3 regions of the Mycolicibacterium madagascariense genome follow, and region 2 is predicted to be linked to each of the others. Evidence: predicted binding sites of a transcription regulator. Region 2 holds the regulator's gene; each other region holds the start of a gene.
What was found. Region 2 encodes LexA, which represses DNA repair genes until DNA is damaged. Its sites were predicted from a motif close to CGAACANNTGTTCG; they were not measured.

Region 1 (10,698 bases), 1.8 Mb from region 2:
TCAACCGTCGGCACAGCTACACCGCGCTCGCCTGGCACCCCGCCCGCATCGGGGAGGAGGCGGCGGCGCTGATCCGTCAGGTGCGCGACGAATGGAGCTTCGAGGAGGGCCAGGCCACCGAGCGGCCCGCCACGTACTACTGATTGCCGGGGCACTGATAAACCCCGGTTATCAGAAGATCAGTAATCAGAACTTCCGTCGCCGCCCGGTGTGGGGTTGTCTCGGATCACTCGACGATCGAGGCCGCAGACCCGTTCCATCTCAGACCTGGAGCACCCGATGACCGAAACCGCCTCACCCATCACCCCTCCCTCGCCATCCGACGACGAAGACGCTCGGCTGGCATCATTCGGCTACACCCAGAAGCTCGACCGCTCCGTCGGCCGCCTCGCGTCGTTCGCCATCGGCTTCGCGACCATCAGCGCTACCACGGCGGTGTTCACCGGCTTCGGCGCCGGCTACTTCACCGCGGGCGGCCCGTTCGTCTGGACGCTGCTGCTCGCCGCGGCGGTGTTCGTCGTCTGGGTCGTCATCGCGGCCGACCTGACGGCCAAGATCCCGCTGGCCGGCTACGCCTACCAGTGGACGAGCCGCATCCACGGTTCCACCCTCGCCCTGTTCACCGGGGTGATGGGCCTGGCCGGCTGGGTGTGCGGCATGACCGGTGTCGGGTTCATCTTGTCCGGGTACCTCGGCAGCCTGTTCGACTGGAACATGAGCCAGACCGCCCAGATCCTGGTCGCCATCGGCGTCATGGCCGTCTGCACGCTGGTGAACCTCTATGGCGTCCGGTTCGCCACGATGGTCAACAACATCGGCGTCAGCCTCGAGCTCGTCGTCACCGTCGCCGCCACGATCCTGGTGGCCGTCGTCGCGCTCTCCGCCCCCGACAAGCACCAGCCGCTCTCGGTGCTCTTCACCGGCGGCACGTCCGACGCAGGCACCCCCTACCTGCTGGCGTGGCTCGCGGCGTCGCTCGGCCCGTTCTTCGGCCTGATCGGGGTGGAGGCCAGCGCCGACGTCGCCGAGGAAACGCTCAACGCGCGCCACGTCATCCCCCGGACGATGTTCTACGCCCTGGCCACCTCGATCGTCATCGAGTTCGGGATGTACGTCGTCTACGTATTGGCGATCCGCAACCCCGACGCGGTCGCCAACGCCTCCGCCGCCCCGATCGAGGAGATCATCAACCAGCAGGTCGGTCCGGTCATCACGAAGATCGTCGTCGCGGTGGCGCTCACCAACGTCATGGCGTGCATCCTGGCCAACATCCTGGTCGCGACCCGCCTGACCTACTCGATGGCGCGCGACAACATGCTGCCGTTCTCGCACGTGTGGCGCCACGTCTCCCCCACCAACCGCACGCCCACGTTCGCCGTGATCGGCCTGTTCGTCCTGTCCACGATGCTGCTGCTGTCCGCGCTCGTCAGCGAGAAGGCGTTCAACCTCATCATCGGGTTGTCGTCCCTGGCGGTCTTCGCGACCTACGTCCTGCAGACCGTCGCCCTGCTGATCGGACGGCGCCGGGGCACCATCCCGGCCGCCGAGCCCGGCACGTTCGACCTCGGCCGCACCCGCCTGCCGATCTACGTCCTCGGCCTGGTCTGCTTCACCCTCGTCTGCATCGCGCTGATCTTCCTGCCGCAGTTCGCCGGCAACGGTTACGTGTTCGCGGGTCTGGTCGCGCTGACCGCGCTCTGGGCCGTGACCGGGCTGCGCCGGCGGCTGGCCAGCGGCGAGGCCGGACCGGACTTCGCCAAGACCCACCTCTCCTGACCCCCACCAACGACATCTCGAAGGGAATGACATGACCGTCACCACCAGCCTGAGCAGCAACCTGGTCGCCGTCGAACCGGGCGCGATCCGCGAGGACACCCCCGCCGGTTCGGTGATCCAGTACAGCGACTACGAACTGGACACCTCCAGCCCGTTCGCGGGAGGGGTGGCCTGGATCGAGGGCGAATACCTGCCCGCCGAGGAGGCGAGGATCTCCATCTTCGACACCGGCTTCGGCCACTCCGATCTCACCTACACCGTGGCACATGTGTGGCACGGCAACGTGTTTCGCCTCGATGACCACCTCGACCGCCTGCTCGACGGCGCGGCCAAGCTGCGCCTGGACGCCGGCATGAGCAAGGCCGAGCTCGCCGAGATCACCAAGAAGTGCATCTCGATGTCGCAGCTGCGCGAGTCGTTCGTCAACCTGACGGTCACCCGCGGCTACGGCAAGAAGAAGGGCGAGAAGGACCTCACCAAGCTCACCCATCAGGTCTACATCTACGCGATCCCCTACCTGTGGGCGTTCCCCCCGGCCGAGCAGATCTACGGCACCACCGCCGTCGTGCCGCGCCACGTCCGTCGCGCCGGCCGCAACACCGTCGACCCCACCATCAAGAACTACCAGTGGGGTGACTTGACGGCGGCCAGCTTCGAGGCCAAGGACCGCGGTGCCCGCACCGCGATCCTGCTGGACGCCGACAACTGCGTCGCCGAGGGCCCCGGCTTCAACGTCTGCATCGTCAAGGACGGCAAGATCGCCTCGCCGTCGCGCAACGCGTTGCCGGGCATCACCCGCAAGACGGTCTTCGAGCTCGCCGACCAGATGGGCATCGAGGCCACCCTGCGCGACGTCACCAGCCGCGAACTGTACGACGCCGACGAGATCATGGCCGTCACCACCGCGGGCGGCGTCACTCCCATCAACACCCTCGACGGCGAACCCATCGGCAACGGCGAGCCGGGACCGGTGACCGTCCGCATCCGAGATCGCTTCTGGGCCCTGATGGACGAGCCGGGCCCGCTGATCGAGGCCATCGAGTACTAGCAGACGCCGAATGGCCGGTCACCACACGGTGTTTCACGCACCCGTGCGGTGACCGGCCATTGGTGTGGCTAGCCGAGTGAGACGAGGTCCTTGACGTCGTCGAGCGGCAACATGCCCTCGACCCACGCGGTCACGTTCATGTTCGTCAGGTTGATGCCGCCGCCGTGGTTGTCCAGGAAGGCGGTGTCTGCGGCGTCGCGCCCGGTGGCGATGCGCACCATCGTCTGCCGCGGCGCCAGGCACGTCGCGTCGACCACCCGCCACATCCCGTCGACGTACGCCTCGGCGACGGCGTGGAAGTCCATTGGGTAGCAACCCGGTGCGTAGACCGCGACCAGGCGGGCGGGCACGTTGACCGCCCGCAGCAGCGCGATCACCAGGTGTGCGTAGTCCCGGCACACCCCGGTGCCCGCCAGCACGGTGTCCGCGGCGCCGTCGATCGGGTCGCTGGACCCGGGCACGTACTGCAGCCGCGTGCCGACCCACGACGACACCTTCTCCAACAGCGCCACTGACTTCGCGAGATTGCCGAATTCCGTTGCGGCGAAACCGTAGAACTTGTCGGCCTCGGCGTAGCGGCTGGGTCGCAGGTAGGTCGAGAGATCGATCTCGTCGACCGGAGCGGGCTCGGCCTGGCCGATGATCGTCGCCGAGTAGTTGGCCATCACGGTGCCCTTGCCGGCCTCGAACTTGTGGATGCGGGTCCCGTGCTGGCCGATGAGTTCGAGCGGCTCGATGGCATTGCCGTTCATCGTGAACGACAGCTCCTCGGTGACCTCGGCACCCGGCTGCGGTGCGACCGCGATCTGGAATTCCAACGTCGTCGGGTCGAATACCTCGACCTGGAGCTGCGCTCCGACTTCACGCCTCATGACTCATCAACTTTCGGTACGGGGAACTGGGGGAGGACGTGGCGAGCGCATCACGTCGGCCCATCGATACCCAGCGAGACCGGGAACCAAACATGGTCCGCACCAGCCTGGTCACGCCGGTGTGATGCGAGGAGTCTAAGCGATGACCGGGCGACGCACCGCTGCGATTGCGCGTCGCTCCACGAGGAATTCCCAGGGCCCTGTGGAACCGTTTCGTGGTGGAGCCGTCCGCCTGAGCGACGATGCGAGGCACGGGCCAGCGGATGTGAGCAACCCATCCACCGGTGGGTCCGACACCCGCGGCACGGGGTCACCTCCAGACACGGCCCCCCTTTCGACGACGAGGAGATTCTGTGCGCCGGTTGATCATCACCGCTGTCCTGGCGGCCCTGCTGCCCGTCTTCATGGGGTTCCTCGGCGGCGCCGCCACCGCGAACGCGTTCTCCCGCCCGGGCCTGCCGGTGGAGTACCTGATGGTGCCCTCGGCGGGCATGGGCCGAAACATCAAAGTCCAGTTCCAGAGCGGCGGCCCCAACTCCCCGGCGGTGTATCTGCTCGACGGGTTGCGCGCCCAGGACGACTTCAACGGCTGGGACATCAACACCCCCGCCTTCGAGTGGTACTACGGCTCGGGACTGTCGGTCGTGATGCCCGTCGGTGGCCAGTCCAGCTTCTACAGCGACTGGTACAAGCCGGCGTGCGGCAAGTCCGGGTGCCAGACCTACAAGTGGGAGACGTTCCTCACCCAGGAGCTGCCCGCGTACCTGGCGCAGCAACGGCAGGTGAAGCCGACGGGCAGCGCCGCGGTCGGACTGTCGATGGCCGGCTCGGCAGCCCTGACGCTGGCCATCCACCACCCTGCGCAATTCCCCTATGCGGCATCGCTTTCCGGGTTCCTCAACCTGTCCGAGGGCTTCTGGCCGGGACTGGTCAACACCGCGATGGGCGACGCCGGCGGCTACAAGGCCAACGACATGTGGGGCCCCGCCGAGACCGATCCGGCGTGGAAGTACAACGACCCGATGGTCAACCTGCCCACGCTGATCGCCAACAACACCAGGATCTGGATCTACTGCGGTAACGGCACGCCCAGCGATCTCGGTGGGGACAACCTGCCGGCCAAGTTCCTGGAGAGCTTCACGCTGCGCACCAACAAGACGTTCCAGCAGAACTACCTCGCGGGCGGCGGCACGAACGGCGTGTTCAACTTCCCCGACAGCGGCACCCACGACTGGGGTTACTGGGGCCAGCAGCTGCAGGAGATGAAGCCCGACATCCAGCGGGTGCTCGGCGCCACGCCGACCGCGGTCAGCTGACCGCCCAGCACGACGGCAACCCGGACGCCGTCACCAAGCAACGTCGGGCGTGCGCCATCAGCGTGCTCGGCGGCCCCACGACTGTCGTCGACATCGCCGGTCGCCGCATCGTCATGGACCCCACGTTCGATCCGCCCGGACCCCACGCCTACCTGACCAAGACGGCGGGACCGGCGGTCGACGCGTCCGACCTCGGGCCCGTCGACGTGGTGTTGGTCAGCCACGACCAGCATCCCGACAACTTCGACGACGCCGGCCGCGCGCTCGCGGCGGCCGTCCCGCAAGTGCTCACGACCCCCGGCTCGGCCGCTCGGCTGGGCGCCAACGCGCACGGCTTGGCGGTGTGGCAGGCCGTGGAGCTGCCGGGCGGTGATGGGTTCACTTCCCTTGTCGTGCAGGCGGTTCCGGCCGTGCACGGGCCCGCCGACGGTGAGCGCGACGCGGAGGGCTTCGTCAATTGCGAGGTGTCCGGCTTCGTGCTGTCGGGTCAGGGCCAGCCGACCGTCTACCTCAGCGGCGACAACGCCTCGGTCGAGGCGGTCAAGGCCGTGGCCGACGCCGTGGGCCGAATCGACGTCGCGGTGCTCTTCGTCGGTGCGGCCCGGGTGCCGACGAAGGAACGCGGCAGGCCCCTGACGCTCACCAGCGCCCGGGCGGCCGCCGCGGCGGAGATCCTCGGCGCAAGCGTCGTCATCGCCGCGCACCTGGATTCGTGGGCGCATTTCAGCGAGGGCATGGACGACGTCGTCACGGCCTTCGACGAGGCCGGCACCGGCGCGCTCCTCGACCGAACGCCACGTGGCCACTGGACCGACCTGGAGTACCTCCTGCAGGTCTGACCCCTCCCGACTGACTGGTTCGTTTTAGTGTGCAACCGAACCCGAATCATGTTGTGCAACTCCAGTTTTCGAGGTTGGCGGGCAGGGTTCTTGTCGGTGGTCGAAGGTATGTTCGAGGCATGGGTGCAGATGAGGTGCTCGCCGCGATCGCCAAGGATGCGGCGCTGACCGATGAGCTGCTGGCCCTGGACTTCGATGCCCTGACCGATCGTGAACTGCTCACCGTGCTCCAGCGTATGGAAGGCACGCAGCGCCGCCGAGCGACGGTGAGCCACCGGATCCTGGCGCGCATGGATCGGGAGAGCAATCCGATGGCCTTGGGCGCGAAGTCGTTGCGCGAGTTGTTGATCGACCGGTTGAAGATCTCGGCGACCGATGCTGCCCGGCGCGTGGACCATGCCCGTGATCTGGGGCCGCGGGTGTCGCTGCTGGGCGAGCCCCAGGAGCCGGTGCTGGCGCGCACCGCGGCCGCGCAGGCCGAGGGGCGCATCGGGGCCGATCACGTGGCGCAGATCCGCCGGTTCTTCGCCACGTTGCCCGGCTGGGTGAGCGTCGAGGAGCGTGAGCGGTGCGAGGAGACCCTGGTGTCGGTGGCGCCGGGGTTGACCCCGGAGGGGTTGCGCCAGGCGCGGAAGCGATTGCGGGCGATGATCGATCCGGATGGGTCGGCGCCCAACGACGCCACCCGGTCCCGGCGGCGGTATCTGGTGTTCGGTCGCCAGGAGGCCGATGGCACCGTCAGTGTGCAGGGGCGGTTGGACCCGATGACCGCGGCGGCGCTGGAGGCCGTCAACGCCAAGCTCGCCGCGCCGGGGATGTGCAATCCCGACGACGAGCATCCCTGCACCTCGGGGGTGCCCAGCCGCGATCAGATCCAAGAGGATGGGCGCACGCAAGGGCAGCGCAATCACGATGCGTTGTCGGTGATCGCGCGGGGGGCGTTGGCCAGTGGGGAGTTGGGTCAGCACAACGGGTTGCCGGTGACGATCATCGTGACCACCACCCTGCAGGACCTCGAGGCCGCCGCCGGCCTGCCCGAGACCCCCGCCCCGGACTGGATCACCGACCGCGGCGCCGCACCAGAGGGGGTGCAGACCGAGATCGACCTCCCACCCGAAGCGCCGGTGGTGCAGGATGATTCGGCCGCGCCCGACGAGTCCGAGGGTGAAACCACCCCAGCAGCCGTCACGATTTGTGACGCCGCCGACGAGCAGGCCTGCCACCTTCTCCCCGACGCCCCGGGCGCCCCGGCCGAGTCCGAGGGTGAGTACACCCCAGCAGCCGTCACAAATTGTGACGCCGCTGGCGGGCAGCCTCCGACCCACACCAATCCCGCCCCGGCCGAGTCCGAGGGTCAGTACACCCCAGCAGCCGTCACGATTTGTGACGCCGCTGGCGGGCAGCCTCCGACCCACACCGATCCCGCCCCGGCCGAGTCCGAGGGTGAGTACACCCCGGCAGCCGTCACACTTTGTGACGCCGCTGGCGGACAGACCGTCGACCTTGTCCCCGACGCCCCGGGCGTTCAGGACGAGTCCGAGGACGACTGCGCCCCGGCAGCCGTCACAAATAGTGACGCCGCTGGCGGACAGACCGTCGACCTTGTCCCCGACGCCCCGGGCGTTCAGGACGAGTCCGTCACCATATGTGACGCCGCCAGCGAGCAGCCCGAACCCGACGCCGAACCGGAAGACCAAGACCCGCAAGACCCGCCGGCAACATCACCCCCGCCGGCCGCACCACCCCCACCGGTACCCCCACCCCCACCGGCATTCCGGCTCCCGCCGACGCCCGCGCGGCCGGCGATGACTGCGGTGACCGCGGGCGGCACGCTGATCCCGATGTCGGACGTCATTCGGATGGCGTCGCACGCCTACCACTACCTCACGGTGTTCGACCGCCACACCAACGAGGCGCTGTACTGCGGGCGCACCAAGCGCATCGCCCCGGCGGCGCACCGCATCGTGCTCTACGCCCGCGACCGCGGCTGCACCAAGCCCGGCTGCCGGGTCCCGGCGTACGGCACCCAGGTGCACCACGTCAACGGCTGGGCCAAGAACGGCGGGCAGACCAACGTCAACGAAGAAGTGCTGGCCTGCCCCGGGGACAACCGCCTCGCCGAATTCGGTTGGACGGTCACCATCACACCCCAAGGGGTGCAATGGATCCCACCGCCGGAACTCGACACCGGCCAACCCCGGCTCAACTACTACCACCACCCCGAACGCCTCTTCGGACGCCCGGAGGAGTGGGGTGGGGGCGAGCAGCGGTCGGGTTGACGGGCCGAGAGCCGCTGGGGTCAGGCCTTCGCGTCGGCCCCGTCGGGCTCGGCGTTGTCCGCCGTCTTTTCGGAATCCCCGTTGCTGGAAGGCTTTTCGGACTTGGCGCTGCCGCCGTCACCGCCGCCATCGCCGTCGACGTCCATGTCCTTGAGCTCCCGCTTGAGGATCTTGCCCGTCGGGTTGCGCGGCAGCTCGTCGAGGAAGATGACCTCGCGGGGCACCTTGTAGCGGGCCAGGTTGTCCTTGACGTAGGCCTTGATGGTGTCCTCGTCGACGGAGGCGCCGTCGGTCTTGACGACGAACGCGCGCAGCCGGTGGCCCCACTCCTTGTCCTCGACACCGATCGCGGTGGCCTCGACGACCTCGGGGTGGCCGCTGATCAGATCTTCGACCTCGGCGGGGAAGACGTTCTCGCCACCGCACACGATCATCTCGTCGTCGCGACCGCTCACGTAGAGCAGACCGTGCTCGTCGAAGTAGCCGACGTCACCGGATGACATGAGCCCGTCAATGATCGCCTTGTGGCCGCCCCCGGTGTAGCCCTCGAACGGGAAGGTGTTGCCGACGAAGATCCGTCCCACCTCGCCCTTCGGGACCTCCTTGCCGTTCTCGTCGAACAGCTTGACCTTGACGCCCTTGACGACCGGTCCCACCGTCGACGGATTGATCGAAAGGTCTTGTGGCCGAGCAATTGTCGCGAAGGCGATCTCCGTCGACCCGTACAGGTTGTAGACGACGGGACCGAGATCCTTCAACGCCCGGTTGGCGAGTTCACCACCCAGCTGCGACCCGGACACGAACACGATGCGCAGGCTCGACAGGTCGGGCTTCGGGCTCGTCTTCTCGAGCTCGTCCAGCAGACGCGACAACATCACCGGAACGACGATCATCGCGGTGACCCGGTGCTTCTCGATGTCGGCGAGAACCGTGGCCGGCTTGAACTTCCTGCGCAACACCAGCGTGCTGCCCAGCATCATCGCGATCGTGGCGTGCAGGTAGCCCAGCGCATGGAACATCGGCGCGGGCAACGACGTCACCTCACCGCCCTTGAACGGCACGTGCGACAGCACGCCCCCGATGGGAGCCAGCGACGGTGGGCTGCTGCGGTTCGCTCCCTTGGGGGTACCCGTCGTGCCGCTGGTCAGGATGATGATCTTGGAGTGCGCCGTGGCCCTCGGCGGCGGCGTGGACCTGCTCTTGGCGATCAGGTCGGCCAACGTCTCGTCGGAGCTCTCTGACGGATCGTCGTTGTCGGGGTTCGTCGGCAGCGCGCGCAGACGGCCCAGCTCGGGCTCCGCGGCGGAGACCGCCTTGGTGTACTCGTCGTCGAAGATGATGAGCTTCGCGCCCTCGCGCTCGGAGACCTCCTTGATCTGCGGCCCCGAGAATTCGCTGTTGAGCAGGATCAGCTTCGCACCGACCTTGGCCGCGCCGTAGAGCGCGACGAGGAACCAGCGGTGGTTGCGAATGAGGAGAGCGACTCCGTCGCCACCCGTGACGCCCCGTTCGAGCAGACCGTTCGCGACGGCGTTGGCGGCGTCGTCGAGCTCCTTGAACGTCATCTCGCCGTCGTCGTCGATGATCGCGGTGGCGTTCGGCGTGCGTCGGGCGTTGAGCGCCGGGATCATGCCGAACTCACCCCAGCGCCGGATGTCGGCCACCATGGCCGCGACGTTCTGCGGGGGCTCGAGCTTGAAGGCGCCCGCCTCGAACATCTTCCGCGCGTAGTGCAGCTCGGCCGAACCGCGCTCCAAATATTGCTGGACCTTGGCCGCCGCCTGAAAGGGGAGCTCGATGAGGTTGGGCATCCACCCACAATATGTGACGCCCGTCGCATGTGGGTCCGAGTCCCCAGGCTCGTCCGCAACTACCATTGCCGACATGGCGTCTTCGCTGTCGATGGACATCGGGGACAAGACGCTGCGGGTGACCCACCCGGACAAGATCGTCTTTCCCGGGCTGGACGGGCGCCCGGACGTCACCAAGCTCGACCTCATCGAGTACTACCTGGCCGTCGCCCACGGCGCCCTGCGCGGCGTCGCGGGCCGGCCGATGATCCTCAAGCGGTTCGTCAAGGGCATCGACCAGGAGGCCATCTTCCAGAAGCGGGCCCCCGAGAAGCGGCCGGACTGGATCGAGGTCGCCGAGCTGAAGTACGCGTCGGGCACCTCGGCCAAGGAGGCCGTCCTGTCGGACGCGGCGGGCCTGGCGTGGGCGGTCAACCTGGGCTGCGTCGACCTCAACCCCCACCCCGTGCAGGCCCACGATCTCGAGCATCCCGACGAACTCCGCGTCGACCTCGACCCGATGCCCGGCGTCGAATGGCAGCAGATCATCGACGTGGCACTGGTCGCCCGCGACGTGCTGGCCGACTACGGACTGACGGCATGGCCGAAGACCTCGGGCTCGAAGGGCTTTCACGTGTACGCGCGCATCGAGCCCAACTGGCCGTACCGGCAGGTGCGGCTGGCGGCTGAGACCATTGCGCGTGAAGTCGAAAGGCGCGCACCGGATTTGGCGACGAGCCGGTGGTGGAAGGAGGAGCGCCAGGGCGTCTTCGTCGAC
Region 2 (10,698 bases):
GAACTGGCCACCCAGATCACCGCCGTGATCGAACCCCTCGCCGCGGCCGTCGGCATGAACGTGACGACCATCTTCGGTGGGGTCTCCCAAAGCCGGCAGGTCTCGGCGCTGCGCGCGGGCGTCGACATCGTCGTCGCCTGCCCCGGTCGTCTGGAAGACCTGATGAAGCAGCGGCTCATCACCCTCGACGCCGTGCAGATCACGGTGCTCGACGAGGCGGACCACATGGCCGATCTCGGCTTCCTGCCCGGCGTGACCCGCATCCTCGCGGCCACGCCCGCCGGCGGCCAGCGCCTGCTCTTCTCGGCGACGCTGGACAATGGCGTCGACAAGCTGGTGCAGCGCTTCCTGCGCAACCCGGTCACGCACTCCGTCGACGAGATCGACGCCCCGCCCGTCGCCATGACCCACCACGTGTTCCACGTGTCGGGCGCCCAGGAGAAGACGCAGCTGGTGCACCGGCTCGCCTCGGGCACCGGTCGGCGAATCCTGTTCATGCGCACCAAGCATCAGGCCCGCAAGTTGGCCAAGCAGCTCACCGAAGCCGGCGTTCCCTCGGTCGACCTGCACGGCAACCTGTCCCAGCCCGCGCGTGACCGCAACCTCGCGCTGTTCAGCTCGGGCGACGCGCGCGTGCTCGTCGCCACCGACATCGCCGCCCGCGGCGTGCACGTCGACGACGTCGAACTGGTCGTGCACGTCGACCCGCCCGTCGAGCACAAGGCCTACCTGCACCGTTCGGGCCGTACGGCGCGCGCGGGCAGCGCAGGTGACGTGGTGACGGTCGTGCTGCCCGAGCAGCGCCGCGACACCCAGCAGCTGCTGCGCAAGGCGGGCATCTCGGCCCAGCCGCAGCAGGTCCGCGCCGACTCGGCGAGCGTGCTCGAACTGGTCGGCGAGATCGCCCCGCATCGCGAGCCCCCGCCCCGCCCGGCGACTCCCGCCCGTACCGGTGGCTCCGGCCGCGGCGGATCGGGACGTGGCGGATCGGGCCGTGGCGGCAACGCCTCCTCGCATCGCGGCGGTCCCGGCTCCGGCGGCAGGCCCACGACGTCCGGCGGCAACGGACGCCGTGGCGGCGGACCGCGCCGGCCCCGGTCGGGCTCCGGGCGGGCTCAGACCGGTTCGTAGGTCCTAGGTCGTCGAGCGGTCCTGCGACCGCTCGACGATCGTCGGGGGCTGATGCGCCCGAACGGGTGGCAGCGGACCGTCGAAGGCCTCCACCTGCACCAGCACGTGTGCGCCGGTGCATCCCTGCGCCAGTGACGACGTACCCACGTCGGCCGTCAGCACGTTGGGGTTGCCGTGCACGCACATGGCGTCCAGATCGGCGGGATCCTCCGGGTCGTACCAGGCGCCGGTGGACAACTGCACCACGTTCGGCCGTAGGGCATCGTCGACGACGAGGCCCGCCAGGCACGACCCCCGGTCGTTGAAGACGCGCACCACGTCCCCTGCCGTCAGCCCGCGTCGCTCGGCGTCCTGCGGGTGCATCCGAATCGGTTCGCGCCCTTGCACTTTCGAGTTCAGGCTGGTTCGGCCGCCGTCCAACTGACTGTGCAACCGGGTCGCGGGCTGATTGGCCACCAGGTGCAGCGGATGGTCGACGGCCCGCCTGCCGCCCAACCATTCCTGCGGCTCGTACCACGCCGGATGCCCGGCGCAGTCGCCGTATCCGAACCCGTCGATGACGGTGGAGAACACCTCGATGCGGCCGCTGGGGGTGCGCAGTGGGTGGGCGACCGGATCGGCCCGGAAGTCCGAGAGCAGCGTCAGCCCGGTCTCGGTTGGCAACCGCAGGCTGCCCGCCGCCCAGAACTCCGAGAACGTCGGTACTTCGAAATCGAGGCGGCCCGCCCAGGTGTCGTACATGTGGGTCAGCCACCCCATCGCGTCGCGGCCCTCGGTGAACGCCGCTTCGACGCCGAGTCGCTCGGCCAGCGCGGCGAACGTCGAGTAGTCGTCGCGGGCATCGGCGTAGGGCTTCGTCATGGCGGGCATGGCCACCAGCACCGGGTCGTTGCGCGACCCGGAGTAGTCATCGCGTTCGAACGGCGTCGTCGACGGCACGACGACGTCTGCGTGCTTGGCCATCGCCGTCCAGTACGGCTCGTGCACCACGACGGTGTCGACGCGCCCGAGTGCCCGACGCAGCCGGGGCAGGTTCTGATGGTGGTGGAAGGGATTGCCGCCGGCCCAGTACACGCACTTGATGTCGGGGTAGGTGAGCCTGCGCCCGTCGTAGTCGAATTCCTCGCCGGGGTGCAGCAGCATGTCGCTCACCGCGGCCACCGGGATGAACGTGTTCACTGGGTTCGCGCCCTGGGGGAACGTCGGCAGCGGGCAGCGCAGCGGCGCCATGCCCAGTTCGTTCTGCGAACCGTAGCCGTGGCCGAAACCCCCTCCGGGCAGGCCGATCTGGCCGAGCATCGCGGCGAGTGTCACGCCCATCCACGGCGCCTGCTCGCCGTGGCGCACCCGCTGCAGCGACCAACTCACCATCACGATGGTGCGGTGCGCGGCCATCTGCCGCGCGAGGGCGACGAGGTCGTCGGCGGGCAGGCCGCTCAGTGCGGCGGCCCACTGCGGTGTCTTCGGGATGCCGTCGCTCTTCCCCAGCAGGTAGCGCTCGAACCGGTCGTAACCGACGCAGTGCGTCTGCAGGAACTCGCGGTCGGCCAACCCCTCGACGGCCAGGACGTGGGCCAGCGCGAGCATGATCGCGACGTCGGTGCCCGGCACGGGCGCCCACCAGTCGCACTCACCCGAGGTGTCGTCGCGCAGGGGACTGATGGACACCACGCGCCCACCGCGCTCGCGCAGGCTGTCGAGCGCTGTGCGCGTCGGATGTTCGGTGGAGCCACCGGGATTCACCGCGGAGTTCTTGATCCCCACCCCACCGAAGCACACCAGCAACTCGCTGTGCTCGGCGATGACGCTCCACTCCGTCGACCGCTTGAACAGGTCGTCATGGGTGCCGACGACGCGCGGCATGATCACCCCGGTGGCGCCGAGGCTGTAGGAATGGCGCGAAAAGGTATATCCGCCAAGCAGTTTCAAGAACCGGTGCAGTTGGCTCTGGGCGTGGTGGAAGCGTCCCGCGCTGGCCCAGCCGTACGAGCTGCCGTAGATGGCCTCGTTGCCGTAGGTGTCGATGACCCGGCGCAGCTCCCCGGCCAACAACTCGGTCAACTCGTCCCACGACACCGCGACGAACTCCTCGGCGCCGCGCCGGGTGGTCGGTCCCGGCCCGTCGTCGAGCCAGCCCCGACGGACCGCGGGCCCCGTGACGCGCGAGCGGTGCCTGATCGACCCGGGCAGGTTGCCGAGCAGGGGAGACGGGTCGGCATCGGCGTGCCAGGGGTGCACCGAGGCGATGTCACCGTGGTCGACGTCGGCGGTGAAGGCCCCCCAGTGCGTGAGTGACGTCGAAGACTTCGCCATTGCGCACATCCTAGATGTGGGGGGTCGCCGAGGGGCACCGTCGTGCCGTCCTGCCCCAACCATCCGGTTGGGTGGTATATCGTCGGGGGTAATCCCTTTTACGTCGACCCGGAGGTCCGCCATGGGCGCCATCAAGTACGACCGCACCCTCTTCGAACCGGAGCACGACCTGTTCCGGGAGTCCTACCGCGGATTCCTCGAACGTCACGTCGTGCCGTTCCACGACCAGTGGGAGAAGGACAAGATCGTCGACCGCGGCGTCTGGCTCGAAGCGGGCAAGCAGGGATTCCTCGGCATGGCGGTGCCCGAGGAGTACGGCGGGGGCGGCAACGACGACTTCCGGTACAACGTCGTCATCACCGAGGAGACCACGGCCGGACGCTACAGCGGCCTCGGCTTCCCGCTGCAGAACGACGTCATCGCGCCATACCTGCTGCGGTTGGGCACCGAGGAGCAGAAGCAGCGCTGGCTGCCCGGCTTCTGCTCGGGCGAACTCATCACGGCGATCGCGATGACCGAGCCGGGCACCGGTAGCGACCTGCAAGGCATCAAGACCCGCGCGGTCAAGCACGGCGACCACTACGTGCTCAACGGCTCGAAGACGTTCATCACCAACGGCATCAACGCCGACCTGGTGATCGTGGTGGCCTGCACCGACCCCGACAAGGGCGCCCTCGGTTTCTCGCTGCTGGTGGTGGAGCGCGGGATGGAGGGCTTCGAACGCGGCCGTCATCTCGACAAGATCGGCCTCGACGCCCAGGACACCGCCGAGCTGTCGTTCACCGACGTCAAGGTGCCCGCTGAGAACCTGCTCGGCGAGGAGGGGTCCGGTTTCGTGTACCTCATGCAGAACCTGCCCCAGGAGCGGATCAGCATCGCCGTGATGGCGGCGGCGGGCATGGAGGCGGTCCTCGAGGACACCGTGCAGTACTGCAAGGACCGCAAGGCGTTCGGCAAGCCCATCGGCAGCTTTCAGAACAGCCGGTTCACGCTCGCTGAACTCGCGACCGAGGCCACCATGGTGCGCATGATGGTCGACGAGTTCATCAAGCTGCACCTGGAGGAGAAGCTGACCGTCGAGCAGGCCGCGATGGCCAAGTGGTACTCCACCGAGGCGCAGGTGCGGCTCAACGACCGCTGCCTGCAACTGCACGGAGGTTACGGCTACATGCGCGAATACCCCGTCGCGCGGGCGTTCCTGGACGGTCGGATCCAGACGATCTACGGCGGCACGACGGAGATCATGAAGGAGATCATCGGTCGTAGCCTCGGCGTCTAGCGACCACTCATCGGTAGCCTGGCCGCGCGACACATTCCCCGGACGGGTTGGATATCCCTCAAGATGGACGTCGACTGACGCAGAGTTGACGAACGCGGTACTCAAGGGAGTCCGGCGCAGCTCGCTGGGAGGACGCAATGACGGGGCATGGAACCCGCCTGGGCAGGACGATCGGACGCGCTGGTGTCGGGGTCATCGCAGCGATGGTGGCCGCGCTGCTCTGGACACCGCTTGCCGCGGCAACCCCTGACACCGACGCCGACGCCGCGATCACCCAGGCGTGGGACGCGGCAGGCGGCCCCGACGGCCCGCTCGGACCGAAGGACGGCGGGGTGTACCCGGCGGGCATCGGTTTCGGGCAGGACTTCGCCGGCGGCAAGATGTTCTTCACCCCGGACACCGGCGCCCACGCCGTGCGCGGCGCGATCCTCGACAAGTACGAGTCGCTGGGCGGCCCGGCCGACGGCGACCTCGGGTTTCCCACCATCGACGAGGGCGACGGCAAGGCGCCCGGCAGTCGCAACACGACCTTCAGCGCCGCCGACCGGCCGGTCATCTTCTGGACGCCCGACAACGGCGCCCACGTGGTGCGGGGCGCGATCAACGCCGCCTGGGACAAGCTCGGAGGATCGGCGGCCACCCTCGGTGTTCCCACGGCCGACGAGACCTACGACGGCGACCAGGTCAGCCAGGTCTTCTCCGGCGGACAGGTGACCTGGAACCGCAAGACGAACGCCTTCACCACCACGCCCCCCGAACTCGCGGACCAACTCACCGGGCTCGCGATTCCCGGCGACGTGACGACGGCCATCGACGCGGCCCGTCGGGCCGCGGGTGGTCCGCTCGGTCCATTGGGTGCCGCCGACGGCGGCCAATACACGATCGGCAGCGACGGAACCGGGCAGAACTACGCGGGCGGGAAGATCTTCTACAGCCCCGCCACCGGAGCCAACGTGCTGACCGGCCAGCTGCTCGCGAAGTACGAGAGCGTGGGCGGTCCCCAGGGAGATCTCGGCTTTCCGACCAGCAACGAGAACGATGGCGGCCTGGCGCCGATGAGCAAGATCGCGAGCTTCGCCGCCGCCGATCAGCCCGTGATCTTCTGGACGCCGGACTTCGGCGCAGTGATCGTCCGGGGAGCGATGAACGCCGCGTGGGCCAAGCTCGGCGGAGCCACCGGTCCACTCGGTGCGCCCACGGCCGACCAGACCGTCAACGGCGACGTCACCACGCAGAAGTTCAGCGGCGGGGCCGTCTTGTGGAACAAGAAGACCAACGCATTCACCACCGAACCGGCGAACCTGCAGTCCCAACTGACCGGGATCGAGGTGCCGGGTCGCGACGCCCCGCAGTCCACGCCCCCCGCCGCCGCGCCGGATGCCGGATCGTCGGGGCACGTCAGCTGGTGGTGGTTGCTGGCCGTCATCCCGCTCCTCGTGATCGTCGGCGCGGTGACGGCCGCGGTGTTGAGGCGGCGGCGCCGCGATGTCGAGCCCGGGCGCGACGACTACGACGACCGTGACGAGTACGACGACGACTATGACTACGACGACTACGACGACGACCGTCCCGCGGACGACGACGATTCGGGGCCGTTGCCGGTGCACGACGACGAGGACGGTTCGGGGCAGCGGCGTCGCAGCGACTGGGCATTGCCCGCCGCCGGGCACGGCGACGTCGGCGACGGGCCCCACGACAGTCCCCACGACGGCGAGGGCTTCGTCGCCGACCTGTCGCGCAACCAGGACGCCATCGACACGGCTCCGACACCTGTCGTCTCGGACGCCGACCTCAATGGTGATACCGAGGCCGAGGCCGGGCCCGAGCTCGACGCCGGGCCCGAGGTGTCGCGGTTCGCGGCATTCGCCCACCATCCCGACCACTCCGATCAGCCAGACCATCCAGACCACGACGTGGAACCGGACCACGCCGACCATGCGGACGGCGATGATCACGCCGCGTTCGTCGACCACGCCGAGCACGCCGCACCGGAGGCCAACGCCGACTCTGGCGTCGACGATGGCGAGGAACCCCCACACGACGTCGGCAGGGAGCCGTTGGCGCCGTTTGCCGCCGCGGTGATGTCCCATGCCGATCCGGAGCCGGACAGCGGGCCGCCCAGCGGTCGACACGCAGCCATCCACTTCGACGAGCCGACGGCCCTCGAGACGTCGCTGCGGTTGGCCACCGAAGACCCGTTCAACGCGCCCAGCGGCTACCCGATCAAGGCCGACACGAAGACGGGCCTGTACTGGACGCCCGGCAGCGGTGAGTACGACCGCGCACGTGCGGAGATATGGTTCGCCAGTGAGGAATTCGCGCTGACGAACGGGTTCGCGAAGGGCTAGATCTTCCGGATCACGGTGACGACCTTGCCGAGGATGGCCGCATCGTTGCCCGGGATGGGATCGAACGCGGGGTTGTGCGGCATGAGCCACACCTGACCGCTGGTGCGCTTGAACGTCTTCACGGTGGCCTCGCCGTCGATCATCGCCGCGACGATGTCCCCGTTGTCGGCCACGTTCTGCTGCCGGATGACCACCCAGTCACCGTCGCAGATGGCCGCGTCGATCATCGATTCGCCGACCACCTTCAACAGGAACAGGGCACCCTCGCCGACGAGTTCCCTCGGCAGGGGGAACACGTCCTCGACGGCCTCCTCGGCGAGGATCGGCCCGCCGGCGGCGATGCGTCCGAGGACCGGGACGAAGGTGGGTTCGGGAAGGGCATCCGAGCCGGCGACGTCGGTCGTCACGACCGTCGTGCCGGTCCGTGCGGGATCGTCCGGCGTTCGCACGTCCACGGCGCGCGGGCGGTTCGGGTCGCGGCGTAGATAGCCCTTGCGCTCGAGCGTGCGGAGCTGGTGCGCGACCGACGACGTGGAGGTCAGTCCGACGGCATCGCCGATCTCGCGGATGCTCGGCGGGTATCCGCGAGACGTCACCGAACTGCGGATGACCTCGAGGATGGTGCGCTGACGTTCGGTAAGGACCGTGTCACTGCTGTCACTCATGGCGGTGAATGTAGTCCGCCGCGTCCCCAGAATCAAACATGTGTTCGACGCGTGTCGCCGACGGTCGACGTCGAGCGGACGTGTCGGTGGGTGGCGCTACCGTCTGCAACAGTTCGATCACGTGTTCTAGTAATCGAACACCTGAGCGATTAGTATTCGAACACAAGAGCGAACCGACGACGAAAGGCCCTGAGATGACGATCATCACCCGCGAAGACCCCACGGACCTCGTCGTGCGCCCACTGCGGCCCGCACGCCCGGTGCGGCGGACGCCGGCGAGCGCGCGACGCGGACCACAGCGCCGCCGGCCCGCGGGCGCGCCGCTGACCCACCGGAGCACCGGTGTCCTGATGTCACGCGCCTCGCACCGGCGCAAGCCGGTCACGCCGTTCACCACCGTGGTGCTCGCGCTCATCGCCGCGGCCATCACGGTCTGGCTCGGTCTGGTGGCCCACTTCGGCGCTGCGCAGCACGCCCCGGCCCCGGCGCCGGCCCGGCTGGCCGTCGTGCAGGTCCAGGCGGGGGAGTCCCTCGAGCAGCTCGCGCAGCGGATCGCGCCCGACGCGTCGATCGGCGCCGTCGTCGAGCAGATCCGCGATCTGAACGAGCTGAGGTCTCCGGCGGTCGACGCGGGACAGACGCTCATCGCGCCGGTGGGTTGATCGCGGCATGCGCCGTGAAACCCGCTGCCGTGCATCGGTACGCTCGTATGCGACCGGAGTAGTCGAGCGCGGCGGAGGAGCGGAGATGCATTGTCCGTTCTGCCGTCATCCCGACTCGCGGGTGGTCGACTCCCGAGAGGCTGATGAAGGCCAGGCGATACGTCGTCGCCGGTCATGTCCCGAATGCGGCCGACGATTCACCACCGTGGAGACCGCGGTGCTGGCCGTCGTCAAGCGCAGCGGTGTCACCGAGCCATTCAGTCGGGAGAAGGTGATCAAGGGCGTGCGCCGAGCGTGTCAGGGCCGCCAGGTCGACGACGACGCCCTGAACCTCCTGGCTCAACAGGTGGAAGACGCGGTGCGCGCGGCAGGTTCACCCGAAGTGCCCAGCAACGAGGTCGGGCTAGCCATTCTCGGCCCGTTGCGCGACCTCGACGAGGTCGCCTATCTACGGTTCGCGTCGGTCTACCGGTCGTTCTCGTCGGCCGCCGACTTCGAGCGCGAGATCGAGGCGCTCCGCGCCCATCGCGGCGTGTCCTCGGCCTAACGCGTTGTCCCGCAACGGTTCTCGAGGCCCCGACTACTCTTTAGCTCCTAGGTAGCGCTGCGCTCGTCGGCACCGAGGGCGTCGAGCACGGCCACCCGCGTGTCCATCGAACCCGTGAGCCCTTTCTCACTGACCCCCGAACGCAACAGGTTGCGCAGCAGCTCCTGGTCGTAGACGGCCGGGTCGGTGGAGCCGATGAACTTCTCGACGATCTCGACGAAGCGATCGGGGTCGTCGTGAAACGGGAAGTGCCCGGAGCCTTCGAACACGTCGAGCCGCGAACCCGGCATGGCGGCATGGGCCATCCGCGCATGCCCGACCGGGATGACGGAGTCCTGTGAACCCCAAATCAGTTGCACGGGAACGGATTCGGTCAGGTAACAGCGGTCGAGCATCGTGACCACCTGACCCCGCCAGTCGACCACCGCGCGCAGTGTCCGCGCGAACGCCGACGATGCGGTCGGTTCCGGAAGGTCGGCGAGGATGCGCAGCATGTCCGGGATGTCGCGGCCCACGCCGGTGGAACCCAGCAGAGCACCGCCGACCCGCCCGAGCATCTGCAACGCGGGCAACACCATCGGCAGCCGCAACACCGCGAGCGCCTCGGTGCCCATCGGCAGCGAGGCGATGCGCAGCGCGACGTTGACGTCCTTCGTCACGCCGCCGGCACCGACGAGGATCAAGCGATCGACCAATTGCGGGAACTGGTAGGCGAACTGCATTGCCACTCCGCCGCCGAGGGAGTGGCCGACGACCGTCACCCGTTCGACGTCGAGCACGCTGAGCAGGTCGCGCATGCCGTTGGCGTAGGCGGCCACCGAGTAGTCGGCGCGTGGCTTGTCCGACTTGCCGTGTCCCAGCAGGTCGGGGGCGATCACGGTGAACCGCTGCGCCAGCTTGCTCTGCACCGTGCTCCAGGTCGTGGAGTTGTCGCCGATGCCGTGGATCAGCAGGATCGCCGGGCCGGAACCCGCGATCCGGTAGGCCCGCCGGTAGCCGTGGATGACGCGGTAGTGCAGCGTCGGGGTCACCTCGCGCACCGGCCGCAGATTGGGCTTTCGCTCCGTCACGATCACCAACTCCGTCGTCGAGCCCGGGGCAGGGCGGTCACGTCAAGACCCCGTGTTGCCGTCCTCGCCCGCGGAGTCGTCGCCGGTCTGCTCGGCAAGGAATCGCTCGAATTCGGCGCCGAGCTCATCGCCACTTGGCAAATCCTCGTCACGCGCCAGCAGGGACCGATTTTCTTGGGCAGCAACGAACGCATCGTACTGTCGCTCCAGCGCGGTCACCACTTGAGCAACCTCGTCGCTCGAGGAGACCTGCTCGTCGATCTTGGTGTGCACCTCCGCGCCCGCCTCGGCGAGCGGCCCGAGGGGCAGCCGCAGCGAACCGGTCTTCGCGACCTGGGCCAACAGCGCCTCGGCCGCGGGTGGATAGTCCGTCTGGGCCAGGTAGTGCGGCACGTGCACGGTGAAGCCGACGGCGTCGTGACCGTGCTGGGTCATCCGGTACTCCAGCAGGTTCGACACACTGGCCGGCACCTGGACCTCGCCGACCCACGGCTGATGATCGGCGATCAGCGACTTGTCGCCGGCATGGGCGGTCATGGTCACCGGTCGGGTATGGGGAACCGCCATGGGAATGGTCCCGAGGCCGATGACCTGACGGACGTCCAGACGCTCGGCGAGCAGCCGCACGGCCGTGATGAAGCGCTCCCACCGCAGGTCGGGTTCCAGACCGGCCAGCAGCAGGA
Region 3 (10,698 bases), 180 kb from region 2:
CACCGACTCGACCGCCTGCACGTCAGGTACGACCTGTCCTGGCAGGCCCTCGACGGCATCCTCGCCCGCCGCGCCGTGGTCGCCCGCGCCGTCGCCACCGACGCCTACGGCAACACCGCCGCGGGCAGGCGGCTGGCCGCACTGGCCGACGCCGCCGAACGGGCCCCGCGCAGCGCCCGCGAGGCCGCGGAGAACGAGCTGTCGACCGCGCTGGCCGCGGTGGATCCGCTGTCGCTGCCCGTGGCGCTGGTCGCGGAGCTGGCGGACGCGCAGGCGCGCGTGCTGCTGGGCCGCCGGTTCCACAACGACGCCGTGCGCGACACCCTCGCGTTGCGCGAACGACCGCTGGTGCGGTGGCTGCACCTCGGCGGAACGGCGTCCATGCCCACGTATTTCGAGATCGTCGAGAGTGGGGCGCAACGGGCGGCCGGGCAGCGGGTGCACCAGCGCACCTCGGCCCGGATCGTGCTGCTCGACGAACTCGGCCACGTGCTGCTGTTCTGCGGGTCCGACCCGGCGAGCGCGTCCGCGCCGCGCTGGTGGTTCACCGTCGGGGGCGCCGTGGAACCCGGTGAGTCCCTGGCCGAGGCGGCCGTGCGCGAGCTCGCCGAGGAGACGGGGCTGCGCGTCAGCGCCGCCGACCTGGTGGGCCCGGTGTGGAAGCGCGAGGCGGTGTTCGACTTCAACGGGTCGGTCATCTTCAGCGAGGAGATCTTCTTCGTCTACCGCACGCAGCGGTTCGAGCCGTCCACGGCGGGCTTCACCGCACTGGAGACGCGCACGATCCACGGCCACCGATGGTGTGACGAGCAGACGATCGCCGAGCTGGCCGACCGCGGCGAGACGGTCTACCCGCTGCAGCTCGGCGAACTCCTGGCCGAGGCCAATGCGCTGGTCGCGCCAGGATCGAGCGGGTCGACCCGCGAGCTCCAGTCGATCCGCTGACCGCGGGGCCAACTGCGAATTCATTCGATTTGGCCCGGCCACTAGACTGCTTTCGTACTGATGTGGAGGAGATTGCCGTGAGTTTCGGTGAGAATTCGCAGACTGGCACCGCGCGCGTCAAGCGCGGGATGGCCGAGATGCTCAAGGGTGGCGTCATCATGGACGTCGTCACGCCCGAGCAGGCGCGCATCGCCGAGGGCGCCGGCGCGGTCGCGGTGATGGCCCTGGAGCGCGTGCCCGCCGACATCCGGGCCCAGGGTGGGGTCTCGCGGATGAGTGACCCCGACATGATCGAGGGCATCATCGAAGCGGTCACCATTCCGGTGATGGCCAAGGCCCGCATCGGGCACTTCGTGGAGGCGCAGATCCTGCAGAGCCTCGGGGTCGACTACGTCGACGAGTCCGAGGTGCTCACGCCCGCCGACTACGCCAACCACATCGACAAGTGGAAGTTCACCGTGCCGTTCGTCTGCGGTGCGACCAATCTGGGCGAGGCGCTGCGGCGGCTGACCGAGGGCGCGGCCATGATCCGCTCCAAGGGCGAGGCCGGCACCGGTGACGTGTCCAACGCGACGACCCACATGCGCAGGATCGGCGGCGAGATCCGTCGGCTCACGTCGCTGTCGGAGGACGAATTGTTCGTCGCCGCAAAGGAATTGCAGGCGCCCTACGAGCTGGTGGCCGAGGTTGCGCGGGCCGGCAAGCTGCCGGTGACGCTGTTCACCGCGGGCGGCATCGCGACCCCCGCCGACGCGGCGATGATGATGCAGCTCGGCGCCGAGGGCGTGTTCGTCGGCTCGGGCATCTTCAAGTCCGGCGATCCGGCGGCCCGGGCGGCCGCCATCGTGAAGGCGACCACCTTCTACGACGACCCCGACGTGCTGGCCAAGGTGTCGCGCGGGCTCGGCGAGGCCATGGTCGGCATCAACGTGGAGGACATCGCGCAGCCGCACCGGCTGGCCGAACGCGGCTGGTAGAAACTACCGGCATGTCGATCGAGGAGATCCTCGGGCTCGAGCAGCTCGAGGTCAACATCTACCGCGGCGGGGTGTTCAGCCCGGAGTCCGGCTTCATGCAGCGCACCTTCGGTGGTCACGTCGCCGGGCAGTCGCTGGTGTCGGCCGTCCGCACGGTGGAGCCGCGCTACCAGGTGCACTCCCTGCACGGCTACTTCCTGCGGCCCGGTGACGCCAGGGCGCCGACGGTCTACCTGGTGGAGCGGCTGCGCGACGGCGGGTCGTTCGCGACGCGCCGCGTCAACGCCGTGCAGCACGGCGAGACCATCTTCTCGATGTCGGCGTCGTTCCAGACCGACCAGAGCGGCATCGAGCACCAGGACGCCATGCCCGCCGCACCGCCGCCCGACGACCTACCCGGCTTCCGCTCCGGGGGTGCATTCGACGACGCCGGATTCGCGCAGTTCGCGGAGTGGGACGTCCGCATCGTGCCGCGCGATGAGCTGAAAGTGGTGCCGGGCAAGGCATCTCAGCAGCAGGTGTGGTTCAGGCACACCGACCCGCTGCCCGACGACCCGGTGCTGCACATCTGCGCGCTCGCCTATCTGAGCGATCTGACGCTGCTGGGATCGGCACAGGTGAATCACCCCGACGAGCGCAAGCACCTGATGGTCGCGTCGCTGGATCACGCGATGTGGTTCATGCGCCCGTTCCGCGCCGACGAGTGGCTGCTCTACGACCAGTCCTCGCCGTCGGCGTGCGGCGGCCGCTCCCTGACGGAGGGCAAGCTGTTCAATCAGTACGGCGAGATGGTGGCCTCGGTCATGCAGGAGGGGTTGACCCGCTATCAGCGGAACTTCACCCCGTCCGCGACGTGAGCCCGCGCGTCGGAGTCCTTGCGCTGCAAGGAGATACCCGCGAACACCTGGCGGCCCTGACCGAAGCCGGGGCGCAGGCCGTCACCGTGCGGCGGCGTTCGGAGTTGGACGCCGTGGACGCCCTCGTTCTTCCCGGCGGTGAGTCGACGGCCATGAGCAAGCTGCTGCGCGAGTTCGAGCTGCTGGACCCGCTGCGCGAGCGGCTCGCCGGCGGCATGCCCGCCTACGGGTCGTGCGCCGGCATGATCCTGCTCGCGACCGAGATCGCCGACGCCGGCGTCCCCGGTCGCGAGGCCCTGCCGCTGGGCGGCATCGACATGACGGTGCGGCGCAATGCCTTTGGCCGCCAGGTCGACTCCTTCGAGGAGGACGTCGCCTTCGACGGGCTCGACGGTTCGGTGCACGCGGTCTTCATCAGGGCGCCGTGGGTCGAGCGGGTCGGCCCGTCGGTCGAGGTGTTGGCCCGCGCTGCCGGCCATCCGGTCGCGGTGCGGCAGGGCAGGACGCTGGCGACCGCGTTCCACCCGGAGATGACGGGCGACCGCCGCGTGCACCGGATGTTCGTCGAGTCCCTGTAACCCGCGCCGGATTCACTCACCCGGTGGGCCCACGTAGACTGGTCGATCGGACTTCGCAGTAGAGAAGAAGAGGTAGGACCTGCATGAGCGGCCATTCCAAGTGGGCCACCACCAAGCACCAGAAGGCCGTCAAGGACGCGCGCCGTGGCAAGGAGTTCGCCCGCCTGATCAAGAACATCGAGGTCGCCGCGCGCACCGGTGGCGGTGACCCCAGCGGCAACCCGACGCTGTACGACGCCATCCAGAAGGCCAAGAAGACGTCGGTTCCCAACGACAACATCGAGCGCGCCCGCAAGCGCGGTGCCGGTGAAGAGGCCGGTGGCGCCGACTGGCAGCCCATCACCTACGAGGGCTACGGGCCCAACGGCGTCGCGGTCCTCATCGAGTGCCTGACGGACAACAAGAACCGTGCGGCCAGCGAAGTGCGCATCGCCATGACCCGCAACGGCGGCAACATGGCCGACCCGGGATCGGTGTCCTACCTCTTCACGCGCAAGGGCGTCGTCACGCTCGAGAAGAACGGTCTGACCGAGGACGACGTGCTGACCGCGGTGCTCGAGGCGGGCGCCGAGGACGTCCACGACCTCGGCGACACCTTCGAAGTCATCTCCGAGCCGACCGATCTGACGGCGGTGCGGGCGGCCCTGCAGGACGCGGGCATCGAATACGACTCCGCCGACGCCAACTTCCAGCCGTCGGTCAGCGTGCCGGTCGACCTCGAGGGTGCCCGCAAGGTGCTCAAGCTGGTCGACGCCCTCGAGGACAGCGACGACGTGCAGGACGTCTGGACCAACGTCGACATCCCCGACGACGTCGCGGCCCAACTCGACGAGGATTAGCCGCTCAACACCGAGACCGCCTCGGCGATCGTGGTGTCACCGGAGATCAGTTCGAAGGTGACGCCGCTGGTCGCCGGTGCGTCGAGCAGGGCGACCAGCATCGCGGCGACGTCGGCCCGCGGAATGCTTCCGCTGCCGGTCGAGTCGGCGACGCGGACCCGTCCGGTGCCGGGCTCGTCGGTCAGGTGTCCGGGCCGCACGATCGTCGCGTGCAACGCAGGCTTGGCCAGCACCGCCGCATCCGCTGCGGCCTTGGCGCGCAGGTAGGCGACGAAGACCTCGTCGGACCCCTCCGGCGGCGGGCCGTCGGCGCCGATCGCCGACACCATGAGGTAGCGGGTCACGCCCGCGGCCTCGGCGGCGTCGGCGAGCAGGATCGCCGCGTCGCGGTCCACGGTCGTCTTCCTGTCGACCCCGCTGCCGGGGCCCGCGCCCGCCGCGAACACGACCGCATCGGCGCCGCCGAGCCGCTCGGCGACCTCGTCGACGGTCGCCTTCTCCAGGTCCAGGACGATCGCCTCGGCGCCCGCGCTGCGCAGATCCTCGGTCTGGTCGGGGTTGCGGATGAGGCCGGCAACGGAGTCCCCGCGGTCGGCGAGCAGCCGCTCCAGGATAAGGGCGATCTTGCCGTGCCCGCCGGCGATGACGACGCGCTTCGATGAGTCGTTGACGGTCATCCCGCCACGCTACGTGCCGTCAGGAACGCACCGATCTCGCGGGCGGTCGCTTCGGGTTGGTCGAGCGGGGGCGTGTCCCTACCCAGGACCCGGCCCGGCCCGCGTTAGGGTATCGAACAGCTGTTCGGGAGTCGGGAGTGTCGTGGTCGAGGAGTCGCAGTGCGGGTGATGGGCGTCGATCCCGGGCTGACGCGGTGCGGTCTCTCGGTGATCGAGAGCGGCCGCGGACGCCAGGTGATCGCACTCGACGTCGACGTCGTTCGCACGCCCTCGGACCACCCGCTGCAACATCGCCTGCTGGCCATCAGCGACACCGTCGAGCATTGGCTGGACACCCACCACCCAGACGTCCTGGCCATCGAGCGCGTCTTCGCCAACCAGAACGCGAACACCGCGATGGGGACCGCGCAGGCCGGTGGCGTCATCGCGCTCGCGGCCGCCCGGCGCGACATCGACGTGTACTTCCACACCCCCAGCGAGGTGAAGGCGGCGGTGACCGGCAACGGCCGCGCCGACAAGGCCCAGGTTACCGAGATGGTGACGAGAATCCTTGCGCTGCAAGCGAAGCCGACTCCGGCGGACGCGGCGGACGCGCTGGCCCTCGCCATCTGCCACTGCTGGCGGGCGCCGATGATCGCCAGGATGGCCAAGGCCGAGGCCATGGCCGCCGAGCAGCGCCGCGCCTACCGGGCCAAGCTGAAGGCCGCGACGTGATCGCCTCGGTGCGCGGCGAGGTGCTCGACATCGCCCTCGACCATGCGGTCATCGAGGCCGCCGGCGTCGGATACAAGGTCATGACGACGCCCACGACGCTGGCCACGCTGCGCCGCGGTGCCGAGGCCCGACTGATCACCGCGATGATCGTGCGCGAGGACTCGATGACGCTCTACGGGTTCGCCGACGCCGAGTCCCGCGACCTGTTCACGACCCTGCTGTCCGTGTCGGGCGTAGGGCCGAAGATCGGGCTGGCCACCCTGGCCGTGTACGACGCGCAGGCGCTGCGCCAGGCCCTGGCCGACGGCGACGTGACGGCGTTGACCCGGGTGCCCGGCATCGGCAAGCGGGGCGCCGAGCGACTGGTGCTCGAACTGCGGGACAAGATCGGGACGACGGCGTCCTCCAGCGGCGCCGCCGGGGTCGCCGGCCACGCGGTGCGCGGGTTGGTCGTGGAAGCCCTCGTCGGCCTTGGCTTCGCGGCCAAGCAGGCCGAGGAGGCCACCGACCGCGTGCTCGCCGACGACGCCGACGCCAGCACCTCCAGCGCGCTGCGCGCCGCCCTGTCCATGCTGGGAAAGAAGTAGGAGATGGGCCGCTTCGACTCCGACGACCTCGAGGACACCTCCGACCGCGAGGTCTCCGCCGCACTGACGGTGGGCGAGGGCGACGTCGACGCCAGCCTGCGGCCGCGGTCGCTGAGCGAGTTCATCGGTCAGCCGCGGGTCCGCGAGCAGCTCCAATTGGTCCTCGAGGGTGCCAAGAACCGCGGCGGCACGCCGGATCACATCCTGCTCTCGGGTCCGCCGGGGCTGGGGAAGACGTCGCTGGCGATGATCATCGCCGCCGAACTCGGCACGTCGCTGCGCCTCACGTCGGGACCGGCGCTGGAGCGGGCCGGCGATCTGGCGGCGATGCTGTCCAACCTGGTCGAGCACGACGTGCTGTTCATCGACGAGATCCACCGCATCGCCAGGCCCGCCGAGGAGATGCTCTACCTCGCGATGGAGGACTTCCGCGTCGACGTGGTCGTGGGCAAGGGCCCCGGCGCGACGTCGATCCCGCTGGAGGTCGCCCCGTTCACGCTGGTCGGCGCGACGACGCGGTCGGGCGCGCTGACCGGGCCGCTGCGCGACCGCTTCGGCTTCACCGCCCACATGGACTTCTATGAGCCGGCCGAACTGGAACGGGTGCTGGCCCGCTCGGCCGGCATCCTCGGCATCGCGGTCGAACCCGACGCCGGCGCGGAGATCGCGCGCCGGTCCCGTGGTACGCCCCGCATCGCGAACCGGTTGCTGAGGCGCGTGCGCGACTACGCCGAGGTGCGGGCCGACGGTGTCATCACCCGCGACATCGCCAAGGCGGCGCTGGCGGTCTACGACGTCGACGAGCTGGGCCTGGACCGCCTCGACCGGGCCGTACTGTCGGCGCTGACGAAGAGCTTCGGCGGGGGACCCGTCGGGGTCTCGACGCTGGCCGTGGCCGTCGGTGAGGAGGCCACCACCGTGGAGGAGGTGTGCGAGCCGTTCCTCGTGCGCGCGGGCATGATTGCCCGCACGCCGCGGGGTCGGGTGGCCACCGCGCAGGCGTGGACGCATCTGGGCATGACCCCGCCGGCCGGGGCGACCGGCCTCGGTCAGCCAGGTCTCTTCGAGCCCTGACGTCGTCGCGGGCGGCGGTTGCCCGCAGGTCGGAACGGGTACTCCGGTGCGGAATCGAGGAGGCCGTCATGACTCAGGTAACTCACCCGGAACGCGTCAGCGGGGGCAGGATGCGGATCCCACGGAGTAGGGGCGCCGCCAGCGGCCTCCTGGTGATGCTGCTGGGGCTGTGGGGCGCCCTGATCCCGTTCGTCGGACCGGCGTTCGACTTCGCCTACAACCCGGCGCAGGGGTCGGCGTGGAGCGCGGCCCGCGGCTGGCTGGAGGTGCTACCCGGCGCGGTGGCCGTGATCGGCGGCCTGGTGCTGGTGCGCTCGGGCAACCGGGCGGCCGCAATGCTGGGCGGCTGGCTCAGCGTCGTCGCGGGCGCATGGTTCGTCGTCGGCCGGGTGGTCGCCACCACGCTGACGATCGGCCAGATCGGCGGACCCGTCGCGCCGACCGACACGAAGGCGGCCTGGCTGGAGCTGACCTACTTCTACGGACTCGGCGCGCTCATCGTGTTCTTCGGCGCGATGGCGCTCGGCCGCCTCTCGGTGCGCAGCATCCGCGACGTCGGTTACGCGCAGCGGGTGGCCGAGGAACGGCGCGACGACCGGATCGAGGGCGCGACCGTGCAAACAGCCGCGGTGTCCGAACCCGCCACGGGGCCGACGCGCCGCCTCGACACGACCGCCGTCGGCGAACCCGAGCGCCCGAAGCGTCCGTGGCACCAGCGGCTGGGTCGCAGGCACGAGGATCCGACGCCGGCGGCCCGCTAGTCAGAGGTCCTTGAGGACCAGCGCCAATACGTCGAGACCTTCTTCGAGCAACTCGTCGGTCGACGTCAGCGGCGGCAGGAAGCGCAGGACGTTGCCGAACGTGCCGCACGTCAGGACGATGACGCCGGCGGCGTGAGCGCCCGCCGACAGTGCCTTGGTCAGCTCGCCGTCGGGTTCGGTCGTCCCCGACTTGACCAGTTCGACGGCGATCATCGCACCCCGACCGCGAACGTCGCCGATGCGATCGTCGTCGGCCTGCATGCGGCCCAGCCGCCCCTTCATGAGCGTTTCGATCTCGCGGGCGCGGGCGACCATGCCCTCGGATTCGATGGTCTCGATCGTCGCCAGTGCCGCGGCGCAGGCGACCGGGTTGCCGCCGTACGTTCCGCCGAGCCCGCCCACGTGCGGGGAGTCCATGATGTCCGCGCGTCCGGTGACGGCGGCCAGCGGCAGTCCGTCGGCGATGCCCTTGGCCGTGACGATGAGGTCGGGATCGATGCCCTCGTGCTCGCAGGCGAACATGGCGCCGGTCCTCGCGAAGCCGGTCTGCACCTCGTCGGCGATGAACACCACGTCGTTCTTGCGGCACCAGTCCAGCAGCGTCGGCAGGAAGCCCTCGGCGGGGACGATGAACCCGCCCTCGCCCTGGATCGGCTCGATGACGAGTGCCGCCAGGTTGGCCGCACCGATCTGCTTGTCGATGACCGTGAGCGCGCGCTGGGCGGCCAGCTCGCCGTCGGTGGCGAGTTCCTTGCCGAACTCCGCGTCGCGGAACGGGTAGGACATCGGCGCGCGGTAGATCTCGGGGGCGAAGGGGCCGAAACCGTGCTTGTAGGGCATCGACTTCGCGGTCAGCGCCATCGTCAGATTGGTGCGCCCGTGGTAGCCGTGGTCGAACGCGACCACGGCCTGCTTGCCGGTGTGGGCGCGGGCGATCTTGACGGAGTTCTCGACCGCTTCGGCGCCGGAGTTGAACAGGGCGGACCGCTTCTCGCCGAGCACCGGGGTCAGTCGGTTGAGGTGCTCGCAGACGGCGACATACCCCTCGTAGGGGGTGACGGTGAAACAGGTGTGGGTGAACTCGGCGGCCTGGGCGCCGACGGCCAGCACGACGCGGGGGGAGGCGTTGCCGATCGTGGTGACAGCGATGCCGGAACCGAGGTCGATGAGGCGGTTGCCGTCGACGTCCTCGACGATGCCGCCGCCGGCCCGCGCCGCGAACACCGGCATGGTGGTGCCGACGCCGCGGGCGACCGCGCCGGTCTTGCGGTCCATCAGGGCCGTGGACTTGGGGCCGGGGATGGCGGTGGCGAGGTGGCGGCTCTGTTCGATGGTGGTCACGTCATGACTCCTGCACGGGGATGGCTGGGGACGCCGGTCCGTTCCTGCGACGGCTTCGCGGGTCAGCCTAGTCGCCGCGGCCGACGACGCCCGGGGAAACCTCGGGAGCATCGACGTGCAACCGGGGATGTACTGTTCAGCCGCTCCACTGGGCGGTCGTTCGCGGACCATTAGTCGCGCTAACGGCCGGGACCTGGGACGAGGGAGGTCGGAGTCCGGCGGGGCGGATGGCACACTGGTCGCAGACGAGTCCGCCGCGTGATCGCACCGTCCGGGCGCACAGACCGCACCACCGACACGAAAGACAGCGTTTTGACATGGGCCAATTGTCGTTGTTCCTCCCCCTCATCATCATCATGGGCGCGTTCATGTTCTTCTCCTCGCGCCGCCAGAAGAAGGCCATGCAGGCGACCATCGACCTGCACGAATCGCTGACCGTCGGCGACGAGATCATGACGACCGCCGGGCTCTTCGGCACCATCACCGGCGTCTCGAACTCCAGGGTGGACGTCGAGATCGCCCCCGGCGTCGTCGTCAGCATGCTCAAGCTGGCGGTCAAGGAGAAGGTGTCCGACGACCTCGACGACGACGAGGACGACGACGAGTACGAGGACGACGACGTCGAGCAGGGCACGTCGGCCCACGAGCTCGAGCAGCCCAGCCTGGGGACCGAGGTCCGGAGCGATCCGAACCGGCTCACCAAAGACTGACGGCCGAACACCCATCGCAACCACGTACTCTTTGCGGGTTGACGTACCAATCTGAGGAGAACCAAGAACGTGGCATCGCCTTCGGCGCCGGTGCATCCCTACCGCTATCTGACGCTATTCCTCGTTCTGCTCATCGGTGCCTATCTGCTGGTGTTCCTGACGGGGGACGGGCACGCCAAGCCCAAGCTGGGAATCGATCTCCAGGGCGGCACCCGGGTCACCCTGACCGCCCGCACCCCGGACGGCTCGCCGCCGTCGCGTGAAGCACTGGCCCAGGCGCAGGAGATCATCAGCTCCCGCGTCGACGGTCTCGGCGTCTCGGGCTCCGAAGTGGTCGTCGACGGCGACAACCTCGTCATCACCGTGCCGGGCAACGACGGAAACGAGGCCCGCAACCTCGGACAGACCGCGCGGCTGTACATCCGGCCGGTGATTCACGCCATCCCCGCGGGCGCCCAGGGCCAGGCCGGTCAACAGCCCGGCGGCGCACCGGGTGGTGCCGCCGGCGCGCCCGGCCTGCCGCCCATCGCCCCCGCGGAACCGCAGGCGCCGATCGCGCCGGGCGTGCCCGGTGAGGCCCCGGCCCCCGGTGGGCCCGCCCCCGCGGCGCCGCCCGCCGGAGAACCCGCGCCGCCCGC

Region 1: G6N60_RS28255 (HNH endonuclease signature motif containing protein) is a predicted target of LexA. The motif match lies at 5,953-5,966, and genes of this name have one in related genera.
Region 3: ruvC (crossover junction endodeoxyribonuclease RuvC) is a predicted target of LexA. The motif match lies at 4,987-5,000, and genes of this name have one in related genera.

Annotation. Positions count from the first base shown of each region.
Region 1 is NZ_AP022610.1:668,804-679,501, reverse strand. It holds gene G6N60_RS03105 (LysR family transcriptional regulator) at 1-143, shown strand, start outside; gene G6N60_RS03100 (APC family permease) at 280-1,776, shown strand; gene G6N60_RS03095 (aminotransferase class IV) at 1,808-2,824, shown strand; gene G6N60_RS03090 (transglutaminase-like domain-containing protein) at 2,893-3,696, opposite strand; gene G6N60_RS03085 (esterase family protein) at 4,050-5,012, shown strand; gene G6N60_RS03080 (MBL fold metallo-hydrolase) at 5,069-5,851, shown strand; gene G6N60_RS28255 (HNH endonuclease signature motif containing protein) at 5,971-8,130, shown strand; gene fadD2 (long-chain-fatty-acid--CoA ligase FadD2) at 8,151-9,941, opposite strand; gene G6N60_RS03065 (DNA polymerase domain-containing protein) at 10,015-10,698, shown strand, end outside.
Region 2 is NZ_AP022610.1:2,421,974-2,432,671, forward strand. It holds gene G6N60_RS11540 (DEAD/DEAH box helicase) at 1-1,131, shown strand, start outside; gene G6N60_RS11545 (molybdopterin guanine dinucleotide-containing S/N-oxide reductase) at 1,135-3,444, opposite strand; gene G6N60_RS11550 (acyl-CoA dehydrogenase family protein) at 3,566-4,723, shown strand; gene G6N60_RS11555 (sunset domain-containing protein) at 4,861-7,071, shown strand; gene lexA (transcriptional repressor LexA) at 7,068-7,736, opposite strand; gene G6N60_RS11565 (LysM peptidoglycan-binding domain-containing protein) at 7,931-8,398, shown strand; gene nrdR (transcriptional regulator NrdR) at 8,484-8,945, shown strand; gene G6N60_RS11575 (alpha/beta fold hydrolase) at 8,993-10,015, opposite strand; gene G6N60_RS11580 (proteasome assembly chaperone family protein) at 10,058-10,698, opposite strand, start outside.
Region 3 is NZ_AP022610.1:2,602,745-2,613,442, forward strand. It holds gene G6N60_RS12275 (NUDIX hydrolase) at 1-945, shown strand, start outside; gene pdxS (pyridoxal 5'-phosphate synthase lyase subunit PdxS) at 1,017-1,922, shown strand; gene tesB (acyl-CoA thioesterase II) at 1,934-2,779, shown strand; gene pdxT (pyridoxal 5'-phosphate synthase glutaminase subunit PdxT) at 2,776-3,357, shown strand; gene G6N60_RS12295 (YebC/PmpR family DNA-binding transcriptional regulator) at 3,441-4,196, shown strand; gene G6N60_RS12300 (NAD(P)H-binding protein) at 4,193-4,873, opposite strand; gene ruvC (crossover junction endodeoxyribonuclease RuvC) at 5,033-5,587, shown strand; gene ruvA (Holliday junction branch migration protein RuvA) at 5,584-6,174, shown strand; gene ruvB (Holliday junction branch migration DNA helicase RuvB) at 6,178-7,248, shown strand; gene G6N60_RS12320 (hypothetical protein) at 7,317-8,009, shown strand; gene gabT (4-aminobutyrate--2-oxoglutarate transaminase) at 8,010-9,350, opposite strand; gene yajC (preprotein translocase subunit YajC) at 9,668-10,060, shown strand; gene secD (protein translocase subunit SecD) at 10,130-10,698, shown strand, end outside.